Regions from separate parts of the Stenotrophomonas sp. FW305-3-2-15-E-LB1 genome, predicted to be linked through region 1. Evidence: predicted binding sites of a transcription regulator. Region 1 holds the regulator's gene; the other holds the start of a gene.
The links. Region 1 encodes FliA, which starts transcription of late flagellar genes. Its sites were predicted from a motif close to TAAAGTTTNNCNNNCNNNGGCCGATAA; they were not measured.
Positions count from the first base shown of each region.

Region 1 (11,735 bases):
CAGAAAACAGACACCACTTTCAAACCGCACCACACGACAGATTCCAAGGGGAACCCGAACCGTGCAGACCACCGACCACCCGCGTTCCTCGACCGCCACTCCGCCGACTTCGTCCCGTGACCACAGCATGAAAATCAAACGATTCGTCGCCGCCGACATGCGCTCGGCCATGAACCTGGTGCGCAAGGAACATGGCCCCGACGCCGTGATCCTGTCCAACCGCCGGATCGAGGAAGGCATCGAGATCGTCGCCGCCGCCCACTACGACGAGAGTGCCGTGCAGCGTGCGCTGGAAGCCTCGCGCCGCGAGATCGCACCGCCGCCGCCGCCGAGGCCGCGCAGCGCCGCCGATGCCGTGATCGCCGCCGTGACCCGCCGCCGCAGCGCGACCCCGGCCGCCGAGCCGGTGGCCGCCACCACCTCGGCGGTGGCCGCCCTGGCCCGCGCCGCCGTCGGTGCCACCGGCCGCACCCTGGACAGCGCCGACGAGATCGTGCCGACCCGTGGCAGCACCGGTTTCGCCTCCACCCTGGCCCGCGCCAGCGTCAACGAATCGGCACTGCCGGAACAGATCTTCGCCCCGTATGCCGACGCCATCGTCGCGCCGCCGGCCAGTGCCGCAGCGGTTGCCGCCGCGCCGATCAACCGCGCCCGCTTCCTGATCGATCCGTCACTGGAAGATGACAGCGCCGCCCTGCTGCCGCCGCCGCTGCCGCTGCCGGCCCCTGCGGTCGCCGCTGCCCCGGTGGAAGCGCCGGTGGAGATGGCCCCGGCCGTTGCCACCGCTGCCATCGTGGAAGCCCCGGCCGCCGCAGCGCCCGCCAACGACGCAGCGCCGCTTGCCGAAGCCGCGCCGACGCCGGCACCGGCCCCGCAGCTGGCCCCGGCCCCGGCCCTGACCATGGTGGCCGCCGATGACGGCGAGATCCGCCAGCTTCGCCAGGAAGTGGCCGGCATGCGCCAGGTCATCGAGCGTGAGATGAACCGCTTCACCGACGAGCGCCTGCGTGGCAGCGCGGTGCGCGCCACCGCGCTGGACCTGATGGACGAGTACGGCTTCGATGCCGGCCTCGCCCGCGACGTGGCCATGCAGATCCCGCTGGAGACCGAGGCCCACCGCGGCCGCGGCCTGATGCTGGGTCTGATCTCGCGCAAGCTGCCGATCGCCCCGGTCGATCCGCTGGAAGAAGGCGGCGTGATCGCCCTGGTCGGCCCGACCGGCGCCGGCAAGACCACCACCATCGCCAAGCTGGCCTCGCGCTTCGCCGAGAAGCACGCCCCGCGCGATGTGGCCCTGGTGACCACCGACACCCTGCGCGTCGGCGCCCGCGAGCAGCTGTACGGCTACGGCCGCCAGCTCGGCATCGCGGTGCACGAAGCCAACAGCGGCACCGACCTGGACCAGCTGCTGGAGCGCCTGCAGGACTACAAGCTGGTGCTGATCGACACCGCCGGCCTGGGCCCGCGTGACCGCGCCCTTGCCGCCCAGCTGCAGTGGCTGCGGGCCGCCCGCCAGGTGCGCACCCTGCTGGTGCTGCCGGCCAATACCAGCTTCGGCGACATGGACGAGGTCGTCCGCCGCTTCGGCGCGGCCAACCTGCAGGGCCTGGTGCTGAGCAAGCTGGACGAGACCGGCCGCTTCGGCAACGCCCTGTCGGTGGCCGTCGACCATGCCCTGCCGATCACCTGGGTGACCGATGGCCAGGACGTCCCGGAGGACCTGCACCGGGCCAGTGCAGCCAATCTCGTACTTCGCCTTGAAGATTTGCGCCGAGCGGCCGATATGCCCTGCAACCCGGAGTTGAACCATGCCGTCGCGTGAGTACGCCAAGCTGACCAATACCTTCCCGCTGTCGGCCACCCGCAGCGAGCCGCTCGGCCCTGTCCGCACCATCGCGGTGACCGGCGGCAAGGGCGGCGTGGGCAAGACCAACGTGTCGGCCAACCTGGCCGTGGCGCTGGCCGGCATGGGCAAACGCACCCTGCTGCTGGACGCCGACCTCGGCCTGGCCAACATCGACGTCATCCTCGGCCTGAACCCCAGGTTCACCCTGGCCGACCTGGTGGCCGGCCGCTGCAGCCTGGAAGACGTGATCATCGAGGGCCCCAACGGCGTGCTGGTGGTCCCGGCCGCGTCGGGCCGCCGGCACATGGCCGAACTGGCCCCGGCCGAGCATGTCGGCCTGGTCAACGTGTTCTCCGAGCTGGAACGCGAGCTGGACATCATGGTGGTGGACACCGCCGCCGGCATCAACGACGGCGTGCTGACCTTCTGCCAGGCCGCGCAGGACACCGTGGTGGTGGTCTGCGATGAGCCGGCCTCGATCACCGACGCCTACGCGCTCATCAAGGTGCTGTCGCGCGAACGTGGCGTGGACCGCATCCAGGTCGTAGCCAACATGGTGCGCGATCCCAACGAAGGCCGCGTGCTGTACGAAAAGCTGACCCGCGTCTGCGAGAAGTTCCTCGCCGATGTCTCGCTGAACTACCTCGGCTGCGTGCCGCAGGATGACTGGCTGCGCCTGTCGGTGCAGCGCCAGCAGCCGGTGGTCAAGGCCTACCCGTCCAGCCCGGCCGCGCTGGCGATCACCGAGATCGCCCGCCGTACCGCGCGCTGGCAGGCGCCGACCGAACCGCGTGGTGGCGTCGAATTCTTCCTCGAACGCATCCTCAAGCAGCGTGGGGTGACCGTATGAAAGGTGCAGCCCAGTACAAGGAAGTCCAGCGCTCGAGCGCGACCGACGTCATCGCCCAGCACTCGGACCTGGTGCGGCGCATCGCCCACCACCTGGCGGCGCGCCTGCCGGCCAGCGTCGAGGTGGACGACCTGATCCAGGCCGGCATGATGGGCCTGATCGAAGCCTCGCGAAGCTACGACGCCGACCAGGGCGCCTCGTTCGAGACCTACGCCTCGATCCGCATCCGTGGCTCGATGATCGACGAGATCCGCCGTGGCGACTGGGTGCCGCGTTCGGTGCACCGCCGTGCCCGCGACGCGGCCGCCACCATCCGCCGGCTGGAACAGAGCAGCGGCCGTGCCGCCAGCGCCACCGAAGTGGCCGCGGCGATGGACATGCCCCTGCCCGAGTACCTGCGCCTGATGGAAGACGCCTCGCGCGGCCAGGTGTTGAGCCTGGAGTCGCGCATCGAGGACCAGGGCGAGCTGGATACGGTCGCCCAGGGTGGCCCGACCCCGCAGCAGGTGCTGGAGCGTGGCGAGTTCGGCCGCGAGCTGGGCAAGGCCATCGGCCACCTGCCCGAGCGCGAACAGCTGGTGCTCTCGCTGTACTACGAGCAGGAGCTGAACCTGAAGGAGATCGGCGCGGTGCTCGGCGTGAGCGAATCGCGGGTCTGCCAGATCCACGGCCAGGCCGTGCTGCGCCTGCGCGGCCGGCTCAAGGTGTTCGAGGCGGTCGACGCCGGCCTCGAACAATGAACATGCGCGAGGCGGCTGCCCCCGGCCGCCCGCAGTGAACAACAAAGGAACTCTGCTTTGAACAAGAACATGCGCATCCTGATCGTCGACGACTTCTCGACCATGCGTCGCATCGTCAAGAACCTGCTGGGCGATCTGGGCTTCACCAACACCGCCGAAGCCGAGGACGGGCATGCCGCGCTGTCGATGCTGCAGAGCCAGCCGTTCGATTTCGTGGTCACCGACTGGAACATGCCGGTGATGACCGGCATCGAGCTGCTGAAGGCGATCCGTGCCGATGCCAAGCTGAAGACCCTGCCGGTGCTGATGGTCACCGCCGAAGCAAAGCGCGAGCAGATCATTGAAGCGGCCCAGAGCGGCGTCAACGGCTACATCATCAAGCCGTTCACCGCGCAGACCCTGGAAGAAAAGCTGGGCAAGATCTTCGAACGCCTGGCGGCGAGCGCCTGATGGACGCACAGGTCGACAGAAGCGCCCTTGCCCTGCGCCTGCAGGAAGCCCTGGATGCATTGGAATCCGGTGACGAGGCCGCCTGGCGCCAGCGCATCGACAGCCTGGTGGCCGCGCGCACCCAGCCGATGATGAGCGGCCTTTCGCGGCTGGCCCGCGAACTCGGCCAGGCCCTGGGCGAGCTGCCGACCGTGCCCGACGAGGCCGGCGAGCTGGACGATGCCTGCGCACGCCTGGACCACGTGGTGGCGATGACCGAACAGGCCACCCACCGCACCCTGGACCTGGCCGAAGAGTGCCGCGCCCTGACCGAACAGCTGCGTGCCGATGGCCTGCAGCCGGGCCAGGACGCGCAGCTGGAGCGCATCCGCCACAACCTGACCGAGATCGCCCTGACCCAGAGCTACCAGGACCTGACCGGTCAGATCATCCGTCGCGTGGTGGGCATCGTCCGCCGCGTGCACGAAGGCTTTGGCGCGCTCGGCCTGCCGCCGGAACAGCATCGCACCGACCCGGAACTGGCCGGGCCGGCACTGAAGGGACTGGACCGCCACGCGGTCTCGCAGAACGACGCCGACGACCTGTTGTCGGACCTGGGGCTGTAAGCATGAGCGCTGTTGCCGACGACATCACTGCCGATTTCATCATCGAGGCGCAGGAAATCCTGGATCGCCTGGGCGAACAGCTGGTGTCGCTGGAACAGGCACCGAAGGACAACGACCAGCTCAACGCGGTCTTCCGCGGCTACCACACGCTGAAGGGCGGCGCCGGCTTCCTCGGCATCACCGCCATGGTCGAGCTGTGCCATGCCGCCGAAGAAGCGCTGGGCGCGGCGCGTGCCGGCCAGGCCGTGCTGCAGGCCCATCATTTCGATGCCGCCCAGCAGTCGCTGGATTACCTGCAGTCGATGCTCGATGCGGTGTCCGCCGGCACTGAACCCGGGTACGCCCCGCCGGAACTGATCGCCCAGTTCGACGTGCATGGCGGAGCGGGCCCCGCATCGAGCGCCGCCGCAGCCGCCACCCCGGCCGCTGCCGGCAGCGACCTGATCACCGACGATGAGTTCGAGGCCCTGCTCGACCAGCTGCATGGCGGCAGCGCACCGACTGCCGTCGCGCCGCCGAAGAAGGCCGATGATGGCCTGATCAGCGAAGACGAGTTCGAAGCCCTGCTCGACCAGCTGCATGGTGGCGCCGTCCCGGGCGCCAAGCCCGTGGCCGCCGCACCGGTGGCCGCCGCACCGGCCCCGGCACCCGCCCCGCGCGCGGCCGCCAAGCCGGCCGCGAACAAGCCGGTGGCCGAAGCCGAACACACCGTGCGCGTGGACACCAAGCGCCTGGATGCGATCGTCAACCTGATCGGCGAACTGGTGCTGTCACGGAACCGGCTGAAGACCCTGCGCACCCGCCTGCGCGACGAAGAGCTGGATCGCGCGGTGTCGACGCTGGACATCGCCACCGCCCGCCTGCAGTCGGCGGTCATGCGCACCCGCATGCAGCCGGTCGGCAAGGTGTTCTCGCGCTTCCCGAAGGTGGCCCGCGACGTCGCCCGCTCGCTGCAGAAGGAAGTGGACCTGGAGTTGATCGGCGCCGAGACCGAGCTGGACCGCAACCTGGTCGAAGCGCTGGCCGATCCGCTGGTGCACCTGGTGCGCAACGCCATCGACCACGGCGTGGAAATGCCGGACCTGCGCGAAGCGCAGGGCAAGCCGCGGATGGGCCACGTGCGCCTGTCGGCGCAGCAGGAAGGCGACTACGTCAGCATCGAAGTGCAGGACGACGGCGCCGGCATCGACCCGGAAAAGCTGCGCGCCAAGGCCCGCGAGAAGGGCCTGATCGACCCGGAAGCCGCCGCCCGCCTCAGCAGCGAGGAGTGCCTGCACCTGGTGTTCCTGCCCGGCTTCTCGACCAAGCAGCAGGTCACCGATATTTCCGGCCGCGGCGTGGGCATGGACGTGGTGCAGTCGCGCATCCGCGAGCTGAGTGGCCAGATCCAGATCCAGTCGGAACTGGGCCGTGGCAGCCGCTTCCTGATCCGCGTGCCGCTCACCCTGGCCATCCTGCCGACGCTGCTGGTGCAGGCCGGCGAAGACGTCTATGCGCTGCCGCTGGCGCGCGTGATGGAGGTGCTGCACGCCCCGCGCACCTCGCTGGGCTGGTTCGATGGCCGCGCCGTGCTGGACCGCCGCTCGCACACCCTGCCGCTGGTCGATCTGCGCCAGTGGCTGGATGTGACGCCTGCAGCGTCCCCCCTGCTGACCATCGTGGTGCTGCAGGCCGGTGAAGCGCGCTTCGGCCTGGTCGTGGACCAGGTGCGCGGCCGCGAGGAAGTGGTCATCAAGCCGCTGCCCAAGGCGCTGCGTGGCCTGCGCGGCTACGCCGGTGCAACCTTGATCGGCGACGGTCGCATGGCCCTGATCCTGGACGTGGACGGCCTGCGCTGAACCCCCGCCGGGCATGGCCTGGCGCTACCCGAGATGGCCCTGCGCGGTAGCGCCGGGCCATGCCCGGCGACCCAAAAACTGTGACTACCGTCTGTACACGATCTACCGGTGTCTCAAGTCCCATTCACACAAGCCGATACCGGACCCATGGATAGACTCAGCCTCATTGGACTCTTTCTCGCCCTGGCCTCGCTGGTCGGCGGCAGCATCCTGAAGGGCGCCGGCCTGGCTTCGCTGTGGTCGCCTGCCGCCTTCGTGATCGTCATCGTCGGCACCGTGGCATCGATCCTGCTGCACACCGCCCCGGCGGTGTTCAAGCACGCCTTCAAGATCGTGCGCTGGGTCGTGCGCCCGCCGCACAGCGACCGCCACGAACTGATCAAGCAGATCGTCGAGTGGAGCAACATCGCCCGCCGCCAGGGCCTGCTGGGCCTGGAATCGCAGGTGGAAGCGCAGCGCGACCCGTTCCTGCGCAAGGGCCTGCAGCTGCTGGTCGATGGCGTGGAGCCCGAATCGATCCGGCACATGCTGGAAATCGAACTGAGCAGCCAGGAACACCAGGACCAGGCCGGCGCCAAGGTCTTCGAGGCCATGGGCATCTACGCCCCCACCCTGGGCATCATCGGTGCCGTGCTGGGCCTGATCGCGGTGATGAAGAACCTGGCCGACCCCAGCAAGCTGGGCCACGGCATCGCCGCCGCGTTCACCGCCACCATCTACGGTATCGCCTCGGCCAACCTGCTGTTCCTGCCCATCGCCGCCAAGCTGAAGGGCGTGATCGCGCACAACACCCGCGACCGCGAAATGGTCATCGAAGGTCTGATCTCGATCGCCCAGGGCGAAAACCCGCGCAACATCGAAACCAACCTCACCGGCTTCCTGCACTGACATGGCCCGCCGCAAGCACCACGAAGAGCACGCCAACCACGAGGCATGGGCCATTCCCTATGCCGACCTGATGACGTTGCTGCTCGCCTTCTTCGTGGTCATGTATGCCATTTCCTCGGTCAACGAGGGCAAGTACCGGATCATGGCCGACGCCCTGACCGATGCTTTCGGTGGCGCACCGCGCACCATCAATCCGGTGCAGGTGGGCAACAAGCAGGTGCAGGGCGGCGGCTGGGACAGCCCCTCGGTCATCAAGTCGGGCACCCGGATCGGCCCGTCCGCACCGGCGCCCACCCACGACCCCACCCTGCTGCCGGCGATGGCCTCGCAGATGCGCATGCCGGTGTCGGTGCACAACCAGGACCAGATCGCCCGCGCCGAGCGCCAGCTCAGCAGCATCGCCGACCGCCTGACCGCCGCGCTGTCGCCGCTGATCGACCGCGGCATGATCAGCGTGCGCCGCACCGAGCTGTGGATCGAAGTGGAGATCAACAGCGACATCCTGTTCCCGACCGGATCGGCCGCGCTGGACGTGCATGCGCGGCAGACCCTGGCCAGCCTGGCCGACGTGCTGCGCGACGTCCCCAACAGCGTGCGCGTGGAAGGCCACACCGACAACGTACCGATCGCCACCGCCACCTTCCCCTCCAACTGGGAACTGTCAGCCGGCCGCGCCGCCAGCGTGGTGCATCTGTTCGCCGACCAGGGCGTGCAGCCCTCGCGGCTGGCCATGGTCGGCTACGGCCAGTTCCGCCCGCGCGAAGAGAATGACAGCGCGCAGGGCCGCAACCGCAACCGGCGGGTGATGGTCATCATCCTGGCCGACACCAGCCATGCGGTCGACCCGCTGGGCGAACGCCTGAACGCCGCCGCCGGTGGCAGCGCGGCCACCGACACGGCCGCCGCTGCACCGCGCAGCACCCCCGTTTCCCCCAACGCACCGGTGCAGTTGCCGCCGGTGCCGGCTGGCAGCCGCGTCGGCGCCGCCGTTCCCCCGGCAATGAAGGAGTAACCCGATGCGCATCTGGGCAGTCGCCAACCAGAAGGGTGGAGTCGGCAAGACCACCACCACCCTCGCCCTCGGTCGCGGCCTGGCCGCACAGGGCCACCGCGTGCTGTTGATCGACCTGGATCCGCACGCCTCGCTTACCCGCGCCTTCGGCGTGCCGGTGGAACCGGCGCCAGTCGGCGTGCTGGAACTGTTCGGCGCACCGCCGGCCGAGCTGTCCGCACTGAGCCACCCCAGCAGCATCGGCGGCCTGGACTACGTGTGCGCGCAGGCTTCGCTGGCCACGCTGGAACGGCGCAGCGCCAACCAGCCCGGCCTGGGCCTGGCCCTGCAGAACGCACTTGCCCGCCACCAGGGCCAGCATGACTACATCCTGCTGGACTGCGCGCCCACCCTGGGCCTGCTGATGATCAACGCACTGGCTGCGGCCGACCGCCTGATCATTCCCACCCAGGCCGAGCCGCTGGCCCTGCACGGACTGGACGGCATGGTCCGCACTGGCGAGATGGTCGAGCGCTCGCGCCGCCGTCCGCTGCCGATCTCGATCCTGCCGACCCTGTTCGACCGCCGCACCCGCGCCGGCAACGAATCGCTGCGCACCATGCAGGACCGCCACGGCGCCCGCGTGTGGGAAGACGCGATCCCGATCGACACCCGCATCAGCAACGCCGCCGGCCTGACCCTGCCCAGCGTGGGCGAGGACTACCCGGGCCGCGGCCTGGCCGCCTATCGCCGCGCTCTGAACTGGATCCTCGGCGAAGACGCGCGTGCACTGGAGCAGGCGGCATGAACACCCCCGGCGTGCTGGACGACTACCTGGACGAGCTGCTGGGCGAAGCCATCGCCCTGGCCGCACCGCCACCCCCGGTCGCCGCCGCGCCCGAGCGCGAGCCGACGTGGGACGACCTGCCGGCCGAAGTCGTTTACGAAACCGGCGACACCACCGTTGCCGCATCCGTGGATGACGCCTCGCTCGAAGCCGCATTCGAAGCAGCGGCCGTCGCCGTTGCCGCACCCGAGCGCGAACCCACCTGGGACGACCTGCCGGCCGAGGTGATCTACGAAACCGGCAACACCGATGCTGCCGCATCCGTGGACGACGCCTCGCTCGAAGCCGCATTCGAAGCAGCGGCCGTCGCCGTCGCCGTTGCCGCACCCGAACGCGAACCCACCTGGGACGACCTGCCCGCTGAGGTGATCTACGAAACGGGCGATGCCACCGGTAGCGCCGGGCCAGGCCCGGCGAGCGCAGCGGCACCCGACCCCGCCACCGACCCGGCAGCCCCCAAGCCCACCTGGGACGACCTGCCCGACGAAGTCATCTACGAAACCGACGGCGCCGACAGCCATCGCCTCGCGCACACCGACAGCCCTGCCCTGCAGGCCGCCTTCGAAGCGGCGGCCGTAGGCGAGGCGGTACCGGCACCGGCCGTGGCCGCACCGATCACGCCGGTAGCGCCGCGCCCTGCGCCCGCCCCGGCCGCACGGGCGGCGGTCGCACCGCCCCCGCGCATCGCCCTCGACGCGCCGCCCGGCAGCCGCCCCGGCAGCTGGCAGGAACTGCAGGCGCAGGCCCACCAGCCGCCGCACGGCGCGAACCCGCACAACCGCCGCGCCGCCGAGCGCACCTCGCGCTGGCTGCGGCTGCGCTGTGGCACCCAGGCCTATGCGCTGGAACTGCTGAAGGTGCAGGAAGTGGTCCTGCCCGTGCCGCTGCTGCCGCTGCGCGGCACCGCCCCGGCCATGCTCGGCATCATGAACCTGCGTGGCCAGGTGGTGCCGGTGATGGACCTGGGCATCCACCTGGGCGCGGTCACCGCCGAAGACGACGCGCAGACGCGCATCGTGGTGCTGGAAGAGAACGGCGAGACCCTGGGCCTGCGTGTATCGGCGGTCGAAGACGTGGCCAACCTCACCGATTCGCAGATCGAGCCTCCCGACACCGCGCGCATCTGCCAGATCTCCAATGAGCTGTTCCGCGGCGTGGCCCGCATCAGCCAGCGGCCGATGATCCTGCTCGACGCGACCCGGTTGTTGGGGTAATCGCCATCCACGCATGGCGTGGATCTACTAATCGATTCAACCCTAAAGAACCCCTGCCGGGTGCCGTTATGGATCTCGGAACCGTTTGTCCGGAGCAACGATGAGCACTGTCGAACTGGGTGACGATCTCGGCATCGAGAACAGCACCGAGCTCAAGAACCGCCTTTCGCCCCTCGTGGCGGAAGCAGGCGAACTGACCCTGGACGCAAGCCAGGTCGGTCGCATCCACACGGCAAGCGTGCAGGTGCTGTGTGCGTTCGTGCAGGCACGCCGCGAGGCGGGCCTGGGCACCGGCTTCCACGGTTGCACTGCAACCTTCCGTGACGCCGCCCGCCTGCTGGGCGTCACCCAGGCCCTGGGCCTGGACGTACCCCATGACAACCTGAAATCTGTGGAGAACGCTGCATGAGCGCACGTATCTTGGTGGTGGACGATTCGGCGTCGATGCGCCAGATGGTTTCCTTCGCCCTCACCTCGGCCGGTTTTGCCGTCGAAGAAGCCGAAGACGGCGCGGTCGCGCTCGGTCGCGCCAAGGGCCAGCGTTTCAACGCGGTGGTCACCGACGTCAACATGCCGAACATGGATGGCATCAGCCTGATCCGTGAACTGCGCCAGCTGCCGGACTACAAGTTCACCCCGATGCTGATGCTGACCACCGAGTCGGCAGCGGACAAGAAGTCCGAAGGCAAGGCCGCCGGTGCCACCGGCTGGCTGGTCAAGCCGTTCAACCCCGAACAGCTGGTCGCCACCGTGCAGAAGGTGCTGGGCTGATCGCCCCGCACCCCTGAACCGCCCCTTCCCCACGTTTCCGGATTGCCTCTGCCATGAGCATGGACCTGCAACGCTTCCACGCCACCTTCTTCGAGGAGAGCCGCGAAGGCCTCGACGCGATGGAGGCCGGCCTGCTGGCCCTGGAATCGGGGCAACAGGACGCGGAGATCATCAATTCGGTGTTCCGCGCCGCCCACTCCATCAAGGGGGGCGCCGGCACCTTCGGCTTCGATGCGATCGCCGGCCTGACCCACGTGCTGGAAACGCTGCTCGATGAGCTGCGGGCCGGTAAGCGCGCACTGGAACCGGTCGCCGTCGACGCCATGCTGTCCTCGGTGGACGTGCTGCGCGCCCTGCTGCGCGAAGCCGAACATGGCCAGGCCGCCGATCCGGCCGCCGTTGCTGCGGTGAAGGCGCGCCTGGAAGCGGTGCTGTCCGGCCAGGCCGCCGCCAGCGCCCCGGTTGCCGCCGAAGCCAAGGTCGACGACACGCCCGAAGCCTGGCAGATCGGCTTCACCCCTGCGCCGTCGCTGTTCATGAGCGGCAACGATCCGCTGCGCATCATCCGCGAACTGGAACACCTCGGTTCGCTGCAGGTGGCTGCGCGCATGGAGCGCCTGCCCGGCTTTGCCCAGCTCGACCCGCTGGAGGCCCACCTGGCGTGGGACCTGGGCCTGGTCGGCAAGGTGCCGCGC
Region 1 covers NZ_JBYSZR010000002.1:54,722-66,456, reverse strand. The annotation lists gene flhF (flagellar biosynthesis GTPase FlhF) at 128-1,822, shown strand; gene AC3WL7_RS01985 (MinD/ParA family ATP-binding protein) at 1,809-2,696, shown strand; gene AC3WL7_RS01980 (RNA polymerase sigma factor FliA) at 2,693-3,436, shown strand; gene cheY (chemotaxis response regulator CheY) at 3,494-3,886, shown strand; gene AC3WL7_RS01970 (protein phosphatase CheZ) at 3,886-4,491, shown strand; gene AC3WL7_RS01965 (chemotaxis protein CheA) at 4,494-6,329, shown strand; gene AC3WL7_RS01960 (flagellar motor protein) at 6,477-7,217, shown strand; gene motD (flagellar motor protein MotD) at 7,219-8,229, shown strand; gene AC3WL7_RS01950 (ParA family protein) at 8,234-9,016, shown strand; gene AC3WL7_RS01945 (chemotaxis protein CheW) at 9,013-10,269, shown strand; gene AC3WL7_RS01940 (STAS domain-containing protein) at 10,370-10,678, shown strand; gene AC3WL7_RS01935 (response regulator) at 10,675-11,040, shown strand; gene AC3WL7_RS01930 (chemotaxis protein CheA) at 11,094-11,735, shown strand, end outside.

Region 2 (11,735 bases), on a different contig from region 1:
CCCTGCCCCTGCAACCGCGGCAACACGGCGATATCGCAGACCTGCAGGTGGCAACCGCCGTCGCCGACGATCCGGCCCATCGCCACCAGCTCACTTCCCTGGTAGGCGCAGACGCCGAACAGCGTGTTGGGCAGCGCGCGGCTGGCGGCCTCGGCGGTCTTCGCACTCAGCCCGGCCAGCAGGCGCAGCTGGCAGTAATCCTCCACGGTCGCCACGCCGTCGCGGAACTGGCAGGTCGTCGAATCACTCATGCGTCATCTCCAGGTGGTCAGGCTATCCTGCCGTAGTCACGTCGCAGCCGCTGCGACCTTCGCCCACAGAACGCCCATGTGCTACTCCGCCCTGATCCGCGCCGACTACGCCAAGCTTGTCCGTGAATACGGCGCCGTGCTGTCGCTGGAAGAATTTGCCGAGCTGTACGCACACGATCCCGGCAAGAAGCGGCCGAAGACACCCAAAGCGATGGACGATGGCTTTGCCGGCGCGCGCACCGGGCAGGGCCGCGACATCGTGGCGAAGATCCAGCAGTGGCATGCCGAGGAGCAGCAGGCGCTGCAGGCCGAGCTGTTGAAACAGAGCGAACGGCGCGACATCGCCCACGCCACCCTGGCCACGCGGCCGACACAGAAAGCACGCAACGACCTGCGCGTGGCCAGCAACCGCATCGAACGCGCGCAGGCACGCCTGGACGACCTGCACCGGGTGCAGCTGCTGCCGCGCGACAACCGCATCTTCCCCGGCACCTACGCGCCGGTGATGGTCAGCGAAAACGGGCAGCGGGTGATCAAGCCGATGCGCTACCAGTGCCGCCTGCCGGACAAGCCCGCACGCAACGACGTGCTCTACCCGGGCACCTACAACGCGCGACGCGACAGCCTGGAAGGCTACTGGCGCGGCGCCTTCGGCCTGCGCCACGGCGTGGTGGTGGTCAGCGCGTTCTACGAGCACGTGCCGCGCCATGCCATGGCCGGCCGCAGCCTGGATACCGGTGAAAAGGAACAGGACGTGGTGCTGGAATTCCGCCCCGACCCGCCGCGTGATCTGCTGCTGGCCTGCCTGTGGGCCGAGTGGGAAGGCCCGGAAGGCCGGCTGTTGTCCTTCGCCGCGATCACCGACGCACCGCCGGCCGACGTGGCTGCCGCCGGTCATGACCGCGGCGTGGTGCCGATCCGGCCGGAACACCTCGATGCCTGGCTCAACCCCGATCCGGACCAGCTGGCCACGCAGTACGCCATCCTCGATGACCGCGAGGATCTGCGTTACGTCTACGAAGAGGCGGCCTGAGCCTGAGCCCGGCGGTCAGGCCCTGGCGCTGGAACGGCCGACCGCGCGCACCAGTGCCCGCGACAGATCCGCCGACAGGTAGGGCTTGACCAGCAGCACGCCGCCGCGCATCGACGCAGGCAACTGATCGGCGGTCATGCCGGTGGCCAGAACGAAGGGCACGCCGCGTGCGGCCAGGGCAGCAGCCACCGGTTCACTGGTCTCGTTGCGGGCCAGCCGGTAATCCAGCAGGGCCACGTCCGGCGAGGTGTCCTGCAGCAGGCGCAAAGACTGGGCAACCGTCTCGGCCAGACCGACCACCACGGCGCCCGCCTGCACCAGCTGCATCTGCAGTAGGGCGGCACTCATCTCATCGTTCTCGACCACCAGCACCCGCAGGCCTTGCAACGCAGTCATGGGCCTCCCTCCGGCGCCTGTCAACCGGATCCAGTATAGCCATCGCCCAGCCATTACCGACAAAACAACGGGCTTCCGGCCCTGTATGGAGGCGCCTCTATGAAGGTCCGCCGGGCTCGGTTACACTAGCCCGCTGCTGCCGGTGTGGCGGAATGGTATACGCAGCTGACTCAAAATCAGCCGGGGGTGACCCCATGAAGGTTCGAGTCCTTTCACCGGCACCATCGAACAAAAGGCCAGGTCATCGACCTGGCCTTTGGCGTTTCTGCAGGCGGTTCCGCCCCGGCGTCAGGTCACGACGCGCAGCATCGGCGTCCGCTGCACGCCTGCACCGCCCTGCCCCGCATCCACCCGGAACCCGGCCACGGTCTGCAGCAGCTGCGCGGACTGTTCCTCCATGCTGCGCGCCGCCGCCGAAGCCTCCTCCACCAGCGCTGCGTTCTGCTGCGTGCCCTGGTCGATCAGGTCGACGGCCTGGTTCATCTGCTGGATGTCGTCGCTCTGCTGCTGTGCCGCCGTGCTGATCTGGGTCATCAGTTCGCTGACCCGGCGCACATCGCGCACGATCTCATCCATGGTGCGTCCCGCGCTTTCCACCTGCGCGGTGCCGGCGCCGACGTTGGCCACCGATGCGTCGATGAGCTGCTTGATCTCCTTGGCCGCACTGGCCGAACGCTGCGACAGCTCGCGGATTTCGGTGGCCACCACGGCGAAGCCGCGGCCATGCTGCCCCGCGCGCGCGGCTTCCACGGCGGCATTCAAGGCCAGGATGTTGGTCTGGAAGGCAATGCCGTCGATCACCCCGATGATGTCGACGATGCGCCGCGAGGACGTGTTGATCACCGCCATGGTCGAGACCACTTCATGGACCACGGTGCCGCCGCGCGCTGCCACTTCGGCCGCGCCACCGGCCAGTTCACTGGCCTGGCGTGCATGGGTGGCTGTGCGCTGCACGGTTTCGGCCAGGCCCTTCATCGACACTGCCGTTTCCTCCAGCGAGGCGGCCTGCTGCTCGGTGCGCTGGGACAGATCGTTGTTGCCCTGCGCGATCTCGCTCGCGCCCACCGCAATGGTGTCGGCGGCGAACTTGATCTGGCCGAGGATGCCGGCCATGGCCTCCACCAGCGCGTTGACGCCCTCGCAGAGATCGGCGATCGGGCCACGCTTGTCGGTCATGTCCACGTGGTGGGTCAGGTCACCCTGCTTTGCGGCCGCCACCACTTCGCGGGTCTGCGCCACGGCGCGCTGGGTGGCCTGGTTTTCGTGCACCTGCGCGGTGATGTCGGTGGCGTACTTCACGACCTTGAACGGGCGACCGTTCATATCGAGGATGGGGTTGTAGGACGCCTGGATCCACACCTCGCGCCCGTCCTTGCCCAGCCGCCGGTACTGGCCCGCGTCATACTCGCCCCGGCCCAGTTTTTCCCAGAACTGGCGGTATTCGGCACTCTCGCGCTGGTCGGGTTCGACGAACAGGGAATGGTGCCGGCCGCGCACTTCCTCCAGCGTGTAGCCGGTGGCAGCGAGGAAGTTGGCATTGGCGGACAGGATGCGTCCGTCCAGGCTGAACTCGATGACCGCCTGCGACTTGTCGATGGCCGCCAGCTGGCCTGCCGAATCGGCGGCCTGCAGCTTCTGCGCGGTGATGTCCGTGGCGAACTTCACCACCTTGTACGGCCGGCCCTGGCGATCCAGCACCGGATTGTACGAAGCCTGGATCCAGATCTCGCGCCCGCCCTTGCCGAAGCGCCGGTACTGGCCGGCGTCGAACTCGCCGCGCGCCAGTCGCGCCCAGAACTCGCGGTACTCGGCGCTGCGGGCATGCTCGGGGTCGACGAACAGGGAATGGTGCTGGCCCTGGATCTCATCAAGGCGGTAGCCCACCGCCTGCAGGAAGTTGTCGTTGGCCTGCAGGATGGTGCCATCCAGGGCGAACTCGATGACCGCCTGCACGCGGTGCAGGGCAGCCACCTGTGCGGCCAGCTCATCCTGCCGGCGGTCCTGCGCGGACACATCAGTGGTGGTGCGCTGCGCACCCAGCGCGCCCAGCAGCAGGCGCCAGGGTGAATAACGGGAATGGGAATCGGCCGGCGTCTGCTCACCCGCCGTGAAGCCTGGCATCAGCATCGTGGGTTCCTCGGAGTCCAATGAAATGCAATCCGGCGGGCGGATGCCCGGCGGGGCCATCAATTGCCTGGACTTGCAGACGCGCGGGGGGAAGCGTCCTTGTTCGTCTTGCGCGTAAAGCTGGACTGCGGACTGCGGAAGGCGGTACACACAGCACGGGCCGCCCGTCGGGGGCAGCCTGGAGTCCAGCAGCGAAAGGCAGGAGCGGGATCCAGTCAGGTTATCGGCGGGCCGGACGCCACCTTTAGGGCGATCTGCACGGCCCGCGCCTTCACAACGCCCGGCGGTACAGCAGCTTGCCCCCGGCCTCGCCCTGGGCCTGGTAGCCATTGCGCTCCAGCAGGGCCACCATCTGCGGGAAGGCCTGCGAGGTCTTCACTTCGATGCAGCCGTAACCCTGCGCGGCTGCCCAGCGCTGCTGGGTTTCCAGCAGCGCCTGGGCGATGCCCTGGCGGCGATGGGCCGGATGGATGCCGCCGACCCAGCTGTAGAAGCGCCTGCGATCGAGCGCGTAACCCACCTTGAAGCCGACCAGTTCACCGCCCTGCTCGGCCACCAGCACCAGGTGGCGGCGCCCGGCCAGGCGTTGCGCATAGGTGGCATGGGTGCGTTCCTGGCCCAGCTCGCCTACGCCCTGCAGCACCTGCAGGGCTTCGTCCAGACTGCCGACTCTTACCAGCATCGTGTTCCTCCGCGGTCAGCGTTGACGCCACATCATCCAGCGCAGCACGGCAATGGCCAGCACGGCCGGCAGGTAGCCGAGACTGCCCACCCACACAAGCAGCGCCGCCGTCACCCAGCCACCGCCGCCACCGAAGATCCACGACGTGTGCTGCAGGACATGCAGTGCCACCGGCATCAGCAGCGCCGGCGACAGCCGCAGCAGCTGCCAGCGCCAGCCGAGCGGTCCGACGAAGCCGATGATCGCACCGAGCAGTGCAGCGATCGTCACGATGGGGAGTGCAGCGTCCATGTCGGTGTTCGTTTGCAGGGTGCAGCAGCCATTGTGGACCACCACCGCCGTTACAGCGATGCGCGCTGCGCCGGGAAGGTTGCAATGACCAACGACCCATTACATCGCGCGTCGCTGCGTGCAGCATCACCTGCATCACGGATGCATCCATTGCAGGGAGAAGCCCATGTTCAAACGTCGCGCGTGTGTCTTGTTGTTGAGCCTGTGCAGTGCCGCCGCCGGCGCCGCTGATGCGCCCTATCGCCCCGCCTTCCACCCGGGCGAGCACAAGGGACCGCCTGCCGGCCGCGTGAATGACGTCCTCGTTCTGGGCAGCCCGCATCTCTCCACCCTGCCCGATTCCTTCCAGCCGGCGATGCTGGAGCCGCTGCTGTCGCGCCTGCAGGCATGGCAGCCCACGGCCATCGCAGTGGAGAACGTATCGGGCCTGCAATGCGATTTCATGCGCCGCAGCCCGACCCGCTACGCCGACAGCGTGAGCACCTACTGCGTCGACACCGCACCGGCACAGGCCGCCACCGGGCTGGATGTGCCGCAAGCCAATGCGGAAATGGAGCGGATGCTGGCGACCTGGCCGAAGGACGCCACGCCGGCCCAGCGGCGCCGGCTGGCGGCGGTGGCCTTGGCCGCCGGCGAACGCGGTTCGGCCATCGTGCAATGGCTGCGCCTGCCCAACAGTGAGCGCCGCGCGGCCGACAGCCTGACCCCGGAACTGGTCGCCTTCCTGGATGCACGCGTGCTGCGCAAGGACGAGGTGAACCTGGTCGCCGCCGAGCTGGCCGCGCGGCTGGGGCTGGAACGCCTGTGGTCGGTGGATGACCACACCGCCGATACGGAAACCCCGAAGGAACTGCAGAAGGCCTATGCAAAGGCCATCCGCGGCGCGTGGGACAACCCCGCCAGCAAAGCCCGCCGCGCGGCCTCTGCTCCCTTCGATGACAACGTGGCCCAGCCAGGCGGCGTGCTGGCCCTCTACCGCCACGAGAATTCCCCGCAGACCGCGCAGAACGTCTACGACAGCGACTTCGGCGCTGCCCTGGTCGAACCGTCGCCGGAGGGCTTCGGCCGCAACTACGTGGGCTATTGGGAAACCCGCAACCTGCGCATGGTCGCCAACATCCGCGACGTGCTCGGCCAGCATCCGGGCACGCGCATGCTGGCCATCGTGGGTTCGTCACACAAGTGGTACTACGAGGCCTACCTGGACCAGATGCACGATGTGCGGCTGGTGGATGTGGCGCCGCTGCTACGCTGACGCTACGGGCCGAACGTCTTGACCATCAACGCGGGCGAGACGAACACGCGCAGCCCATGCTCCAAGGGCTGCTGCATGTCGTAGCCGCGCGCATGCGGCCAGCTGCCGGCCCCACCGATTTCGACGAACTCGGCCCCTGCATTGCGGACCACCCGCGCGCCCGGGCTGGATGCGAGGCAGCCGTCAAACACCGGCTCGCCCTGTCCCGCCGCAAACACCTGTACGCGTGCATCACCGGTGAGCGCATTGAAGCCAAGCTGCAGCTTCACGCTGCCCTGTGCATGCGCGACCTCCACGTCGATACCCTCGGACGTGCCCACCCGCGGTGCGACGCCGAACAATTCAAGAAACGCGGTTTCGTCCCAGGCAAACATCGGTGACCTCGTCATTCGTAGAAGAAGCAGTCGAGCATGGCTCGACTCTACAGATGCGTGGTCAGCGTGTCCGCCGCCCATTGCGCCACAGCACCGCGCTGGCGCCGATGATGCAGGCCAGGGTAGCCAGCAGTGCGCTGGCCACGCCCCATTGCAGCACCGGCACCAGTGACTGCGCCAGCGGGTCCGCGCGCAGCTGTTCCAGGCGCAGGCCGCCGGCCAGGGCCAGCAGCCAGCCGATGCTGGCGGGCGCGTAGGCGCCGACGATGTGGGTGTTCCAACGGCTCATGGCACTTCCCTGCTGAGGTGGCGATGGGGCGATTGTTCCGCCCCGCCCTCTCACAGGTTGAGACCGTGGCCGGACTCAGCGCGCCCAGCCGCCGCCGAGGGCTGCCATCAGCGCTGCGCTGGCCTGCAGCTGCCGGCTCTGGATGTCCTGCAGGCCGAGCTGCGCCTGCCGCGCATCGGTCTGCGCACTCACTACATCCAGATAGCTCACCGCGCCGCCGGCGTAGCGGTCGCGTGCGATCTGTTCTGCGCGCCGCGCGGCCTGCACGGCGTCGTCCTCGTGCCCGCGCTGCGCGTCCAGCTGGCGCAGCAGGGTCAGCTGGTCCTCGACCTGGCGGATCGCCGCCAGCACCGTGGCCCGGTACTGCGCCGAGGCCGCATCGAACTCGGCGTAGGCCTGCGCCTTCGCAGCCCTGCGGCGGCCGCCATCGAACACCGGCAGCGCCGCCAGCGGGCCCAGCGCCCAGTAGCGGTTGCCCACGTCCAGCACCGACGCGCCGCCCGAGGTCTGCCCGCCCAGCAGCCCGGTCAGGCTGAGCTGCGGGAACCAGGCGGCACGCGCCACCCCGATGCCGGCGTTGGCGGCAAACACCCGCCGCTCGGCTGCGGCGATGTCCGGACGCTGCTGCAACAGCTTGCTGGGCAGGTCCGCGGGAACCTGCGGCAGCGCCGGCAGATTGCCATCGGCCAGCACGAAGCCACTGGCCGGGGCCCCCACCAGTTCGGCGATGGCATGGCGCAGCAGCGCGTGGCGTGCATCCAGTCCGTCCAGGTCGGCCTGTGCGCTGGCCAGCTGGTGGCGCGCGCGGGCCACGTCCAGTTCCGAGGCGATCTCGCCGCGGAACCGGTCTTCGGTCAGGGCCAGCGCCTGCCGGTAGTCGTCGATGCTGTCGCGCAGGATCACCTGCTGCGCCTCGGCGCCGCGCAGCTGCAGGTACAGCCCGGCCAGCTGCTGCGACAGGCTCAGCCGCGCTGCCGCCAGGTCATCGCCACTGGCCTCGGCACGCGCCCCTGCCGCAGCAGCGGCGTTGCGCAGGCGTCCCCACAGGTCCAGGTCGAAGGACAGCGAGAACGCCGCGCTGTTGCTGTCGTAGATCGCAGGCTGGGTGGCACTGCGCAGCGGCTTGTCATCGGACTGGCGCTGGCGCATCGGGCCACCACTGAAACCGACCTGCGGCGCGCGGGCCGACGCCACTTCACCGGCTGCGGCACGCGCGGCATCGTAATGGGCCACGGCCAGCGCCAGCGTCGGGCTGGCCTCGACCAGCTGCTGCTGCAGGTGGTCCAGCTGCGGATCCTGGAAGGCCTGCCACCACGCAGCCGGCAACGGCGAGGCGGCCGCGGGTGTGCCACTGCCTTCATAGCCGGCCGGCATCGCCACGGCAGGCACCTGGTAAGTCGGCGCGAGCGAACACCCGCCGAGCAGCACCGCGCCCAGCACCAGCACCAGCCGACGTTCAACCACGCGCATGTGCAGGCTCCTGCTCACCGGCGACCACGCGCACATGGTCGCCTTCGCGCAGGGCATCCGGCGGATTGGGAATGACCCGGTCGCCCGCGTTCAGCCCACGGTCCACCCGCAGCGTGCTGCCCAGGTCGCTGGCGATATGGATGTCGCGCAGGTGGACGATGTCCTTGCCATCGACCACCGCCACCTGGGTGCCCTTGGCGCGGAAGATCAGCACCTCGGACGGCACGCTCACGCCATCGCCGCCGCCCTGCTGCGGCAGGGTCACTTCGGCGTAGCTGCCCGGCAGCAGCGCGCCGTCGGCATTGTCGACCACGAACTGCGCCAGCAGCGTGCCCGAACTGCGGTCGATCGCACTGGAGTCACCCTGCAGCGTGGCGGTGAAGTGGCGGCCGGACTGGCCCGGCACCTGCAGGCTGGCCTGCAGCCCCGGCGTGATGCTGCCCGCGCTGCTCTGCGGCACCGGCACCATCAGGCGCAGGCGGCGCGTGTCGGCAATGTTGAACAGTTCGCGGCCGCTGTCATCGGCGCGGATCAGCTGGCCGACGTCGGTCTGCCGCGAGGTCACGGTGCCATCGAACGGTGCGCGCAGCGTGCGGTAGCGCCCCAGCTCCTGCAGCCGCGCATAGTCGGCCTGCGCCGCTTCCACGCTGGCCTGCGCCGCCAGCGCATTGGCCTGCTTCTCATCGGCTTCCTGGCGCGACACCGAATGGCTGCCCAGCATGCCCTGCCAGCGCTCGGCACTGACCTTGGCCAGCGCGGCATCGGCCTGCGCCTGCAGCAGGTGCGCATGGGCCTGGGCGATCTGCTGGTCCAGTTCCGGGCTGTCGATCACCGCCAGCACCTGGCCCGCCTTGACCGACTGGCCGATGTCGGCAGTCCACGATTTGAGGTAGCCACCGACGCGCGCGTGGATGGGCGCTTCGGTCCAGGCGGTCAGGTGCGCCGGCAGGGTCATCGTGCCCGCCGCCGCCTGTGCACCGGCCGTGACGACCTGCACGGTCGGCACCGCCTGGCGCTCGGTCCATTCCACCACGGCGTGCGCCTGCTGCGCGCGCAGGCCCAGGCCGGCGGCAACCACGACCACCGCGATGGCGGCACCCAGGATGAGGGGGCGGCGCAGCGAACGCTGCGGCAGCGAAGCATCAGACATGCAGGGGCTCTCCGGCGGGGACGGTGCGGGGCTTACGCGAGTGGGCCAGGGCAAACACCACCGGCACGAACAACAGGGTGGCGCAGGTCGCCAGCAGCAGGCCGCCGATGACCGCGCGGCCCAGCGGCGCGTTCTGCTCGGTGGACAGTGCGGTCGGCAGCATGCCCAGGATCATCGCCAGCGCGGTCATGCAGACCGGTCGGAAACGGGTGAATCCGGCTTCCAGCGCGGCCTTGGCGGCATCGCCGTGTTCGGCCAGGCGCTCGCGGCAGAAACTGACCACCAGGATCGAATTGGCCGTGGCCACGCCCATGCACAGGATGGCCCCGGTCAGCGCGGGCACCGACAACGATGTGTGAGTGAGGAACAGCATCCAGACCACACCGGCGAGGCCGGCGGGCAGCGCGGTGATGATGACGAACGGATCGGTCCACGACTGGAAGTTGATGACGATCAGCAGATAGATCAGCACGATGGCGGCCAGCAGGCCGTAGCCGAGGCCGGTAAAGGCCACATGCAGCGCATCGATCTGGCCGTGCAGGCCGACCTCGGTGCCGCGCGGGCGCTGGCTGGCCATGCCATCGATGACCGTCTGCACATCGGCGGCCACCGCGCCCAGATCACGCCCCTGCACGCTGGCGTACACGTCCAGGGTGGGCTGCACGTTGTAGTGGGTCACCACCGCCGAACTGGACCCGCGCTGGATCTCGGCCAGGCCGCCCAGCACCTGCGGCACGCCGCTGCTGCCGGTGACCGGCAACGCGCTCAAGGCGGCCAGGCTGTCCATGCGGTACTGCGGGGTGGCGGCCACCACGCCATAGGAGATGCCGTTCTTCGGGCTCAGCCAGAACGTCGGCGCCACCTGGCCACTGCCGGCCAGCGAGGCGACCATGCTGTTGGTGACGTCGCGCTCGGTGATGCCCAGGCCGTTGGCGCGCAGGCGGTCCACGTCCACCTTCAGGGTCGGGTAGCCATCGGGCTGCTGCAGGCGCAGATCGACCAGGCCGGGCACGTGGCGCAGGCGGCGGATCAGTTCCTGCGCATAGGCGCGGTTGCCGGCCGCATTGGGCCCGGCAATGCGCACGTCCATCGGCGCCGGCGACCCGAAGTTGAGGATCTGGCTGCTGGTATCGGCCGGCAGGAAGGCGAAGCTGGTACCCGGGAAGGCGGCGGGCAGCACTTCGCGCAGGCGACGCTCGTACCCGGCCGCATCACCGTGTCCGGGCTTCAGCGAAACCTGGATGTCACCGTCCTGCGGGCCGATGGTGCCGCTGGCGCTGTAGGCCATGTTGATGCCGGTCATCGGCAGGCCCAGGTTGTCGACGATGGCATCGATCTCGGCCGGCGGGACTTCCTGGCGGATGCGCGCTTCAATGCGGTCGAAGGCAGCAGCGGTTTCCTCGATGCGGGTGCCCAGCGGCAGGCGCACATGCAGCGACAGCGCACTGGCCTCGGTGGCCGGGAAGAAATCCTGGCCCAGGGTCGGCAGCAGCGCGAAGGACACCAGCACGCAGGCCATGAAGCCGATCAGGAACGGCCGGCGGTTGCCCAGGGCCAGGCCCAGCAGCGCGTGGTAGCGGTCACGCACGGCCGAGAAACCGGCTTCGAAACGCTGCTGCCAGCGCACCAGCGTGGCGGCCAGGCGCGCACGGCGGTGCTGCGGATGATCGCCCTCGTGATGGTTGAGGAAGGCATCTTCGGGATGGTGGCCCACGCCATGCTCGACCCGGTGCGGGCGCAGCAGGTACAGCGCCATGGTCGGCACCAGCGTGCGCGACAGCACGAACGAACTGCCCATGGCGAAGATGACCGCCAGCGCCATCGGGCGGAACAGGTAGCCGGCGATGCCATCGAGCAGGAACATCGGCACGAACACGATGCAGATGCACAGCAGCGAGACGAACGCGGGGCCGACGATCTGTGCGGCGCCATCGAGGATGGCCTCGCGCACGCCCTTGCCCTGCTCCAGGTGCCAGTTGACGTTCTCGATGGTCACCGTGGCATCGTCCACCAGGATGCCCACGGCCAGCGCCAGGCCGCCCAGGGTCATCACGTTGAGGGTCTGCCCGGCCGCCGACAGCAGCGCGATGGCCGAGAGCACCGCCAGCGGAATCGACGCTGCAATGATCACCGTCGAGCGCCAGCTGCCGAGGAAGACCAGGATCATCACGCTGGTCAGCAGCGCGGCGATGATGCCTTCGCGGGCGACGCTGCTGATCGATTCACGCACGAAGGTGGACGCATCGCCGAGCAGCGAGATCTTCAGCGATGGCGGCAGGGTTTCGCCGATCTGCGGCAGCATGGCGCGGATGCGGCTGACCAGGGTGAGCGTGGAGGCATCGCCATTCTTCAGCGCGGCCATCAGCACCGAGTGGCCGCCGTTGACGCGCACGATGTTGGTCTGTGGCGGCGAGCCA
Region 2 covers NZ_JBYSZR010000036.1:36,006-47,740, forward strand. The annotation lists gene AC3WL7_RS19330 (GNAT family N-acetyltransferase) at 1-251, opposite strand, end outside; gene AC3WL7_RS19335 (SOS response-associated peptidase family protein) at 328-1,284, shown strand; gene AC3WL7_RS19340 (response regulator) at 1,300-1,680, opposite strand; tRNA gene AC3WL7_RS19345 (tRNA-Leu) at 1,819-1,904, shown strand; gene AC3WL7_RS19350 (methyl-accepting chemotaxis protein) at 1,969-3,807, opposite strand; gene AC3WL7_RS19355 (GNAT family N-acetyltransferase) at 4,079-4,489, opposite strand; gene AC3WL7_RS19360 (hypothetical protein) at 4,505-4,780, opposite strand; gene AC3WL7_RS19365 (DUF5694 domain-containing protein) at 4,947-6,035, shown strand; gene AC3WL7_RS19370 (hypothetical protein) at 6,038-6,409, opposite strand; gene AC3WL7_RS19375 (hypothetical protein) at 6,471-6,698, opposite strand; gene AC3WL7_RS19380 (efflux transporter outer membrane subunit) at 6,774-8,168, opposite strand; gene AC3WL7_RS19385 (efflux RND transporter periplasmic adaptor subunit) at 8,155-9,318, opposite strand; gene AC3WL7_RS19390 (efflux RND transporter permease subunit) at 9,311-11,735, opposite strand, start outside.
Region 2: AC3WL7_RS19350 (methyl-accepting chemotaxis protein) is a predicted target of FliA. The motif match lies at 4,028-4,054, and genes of this name have one in related genera.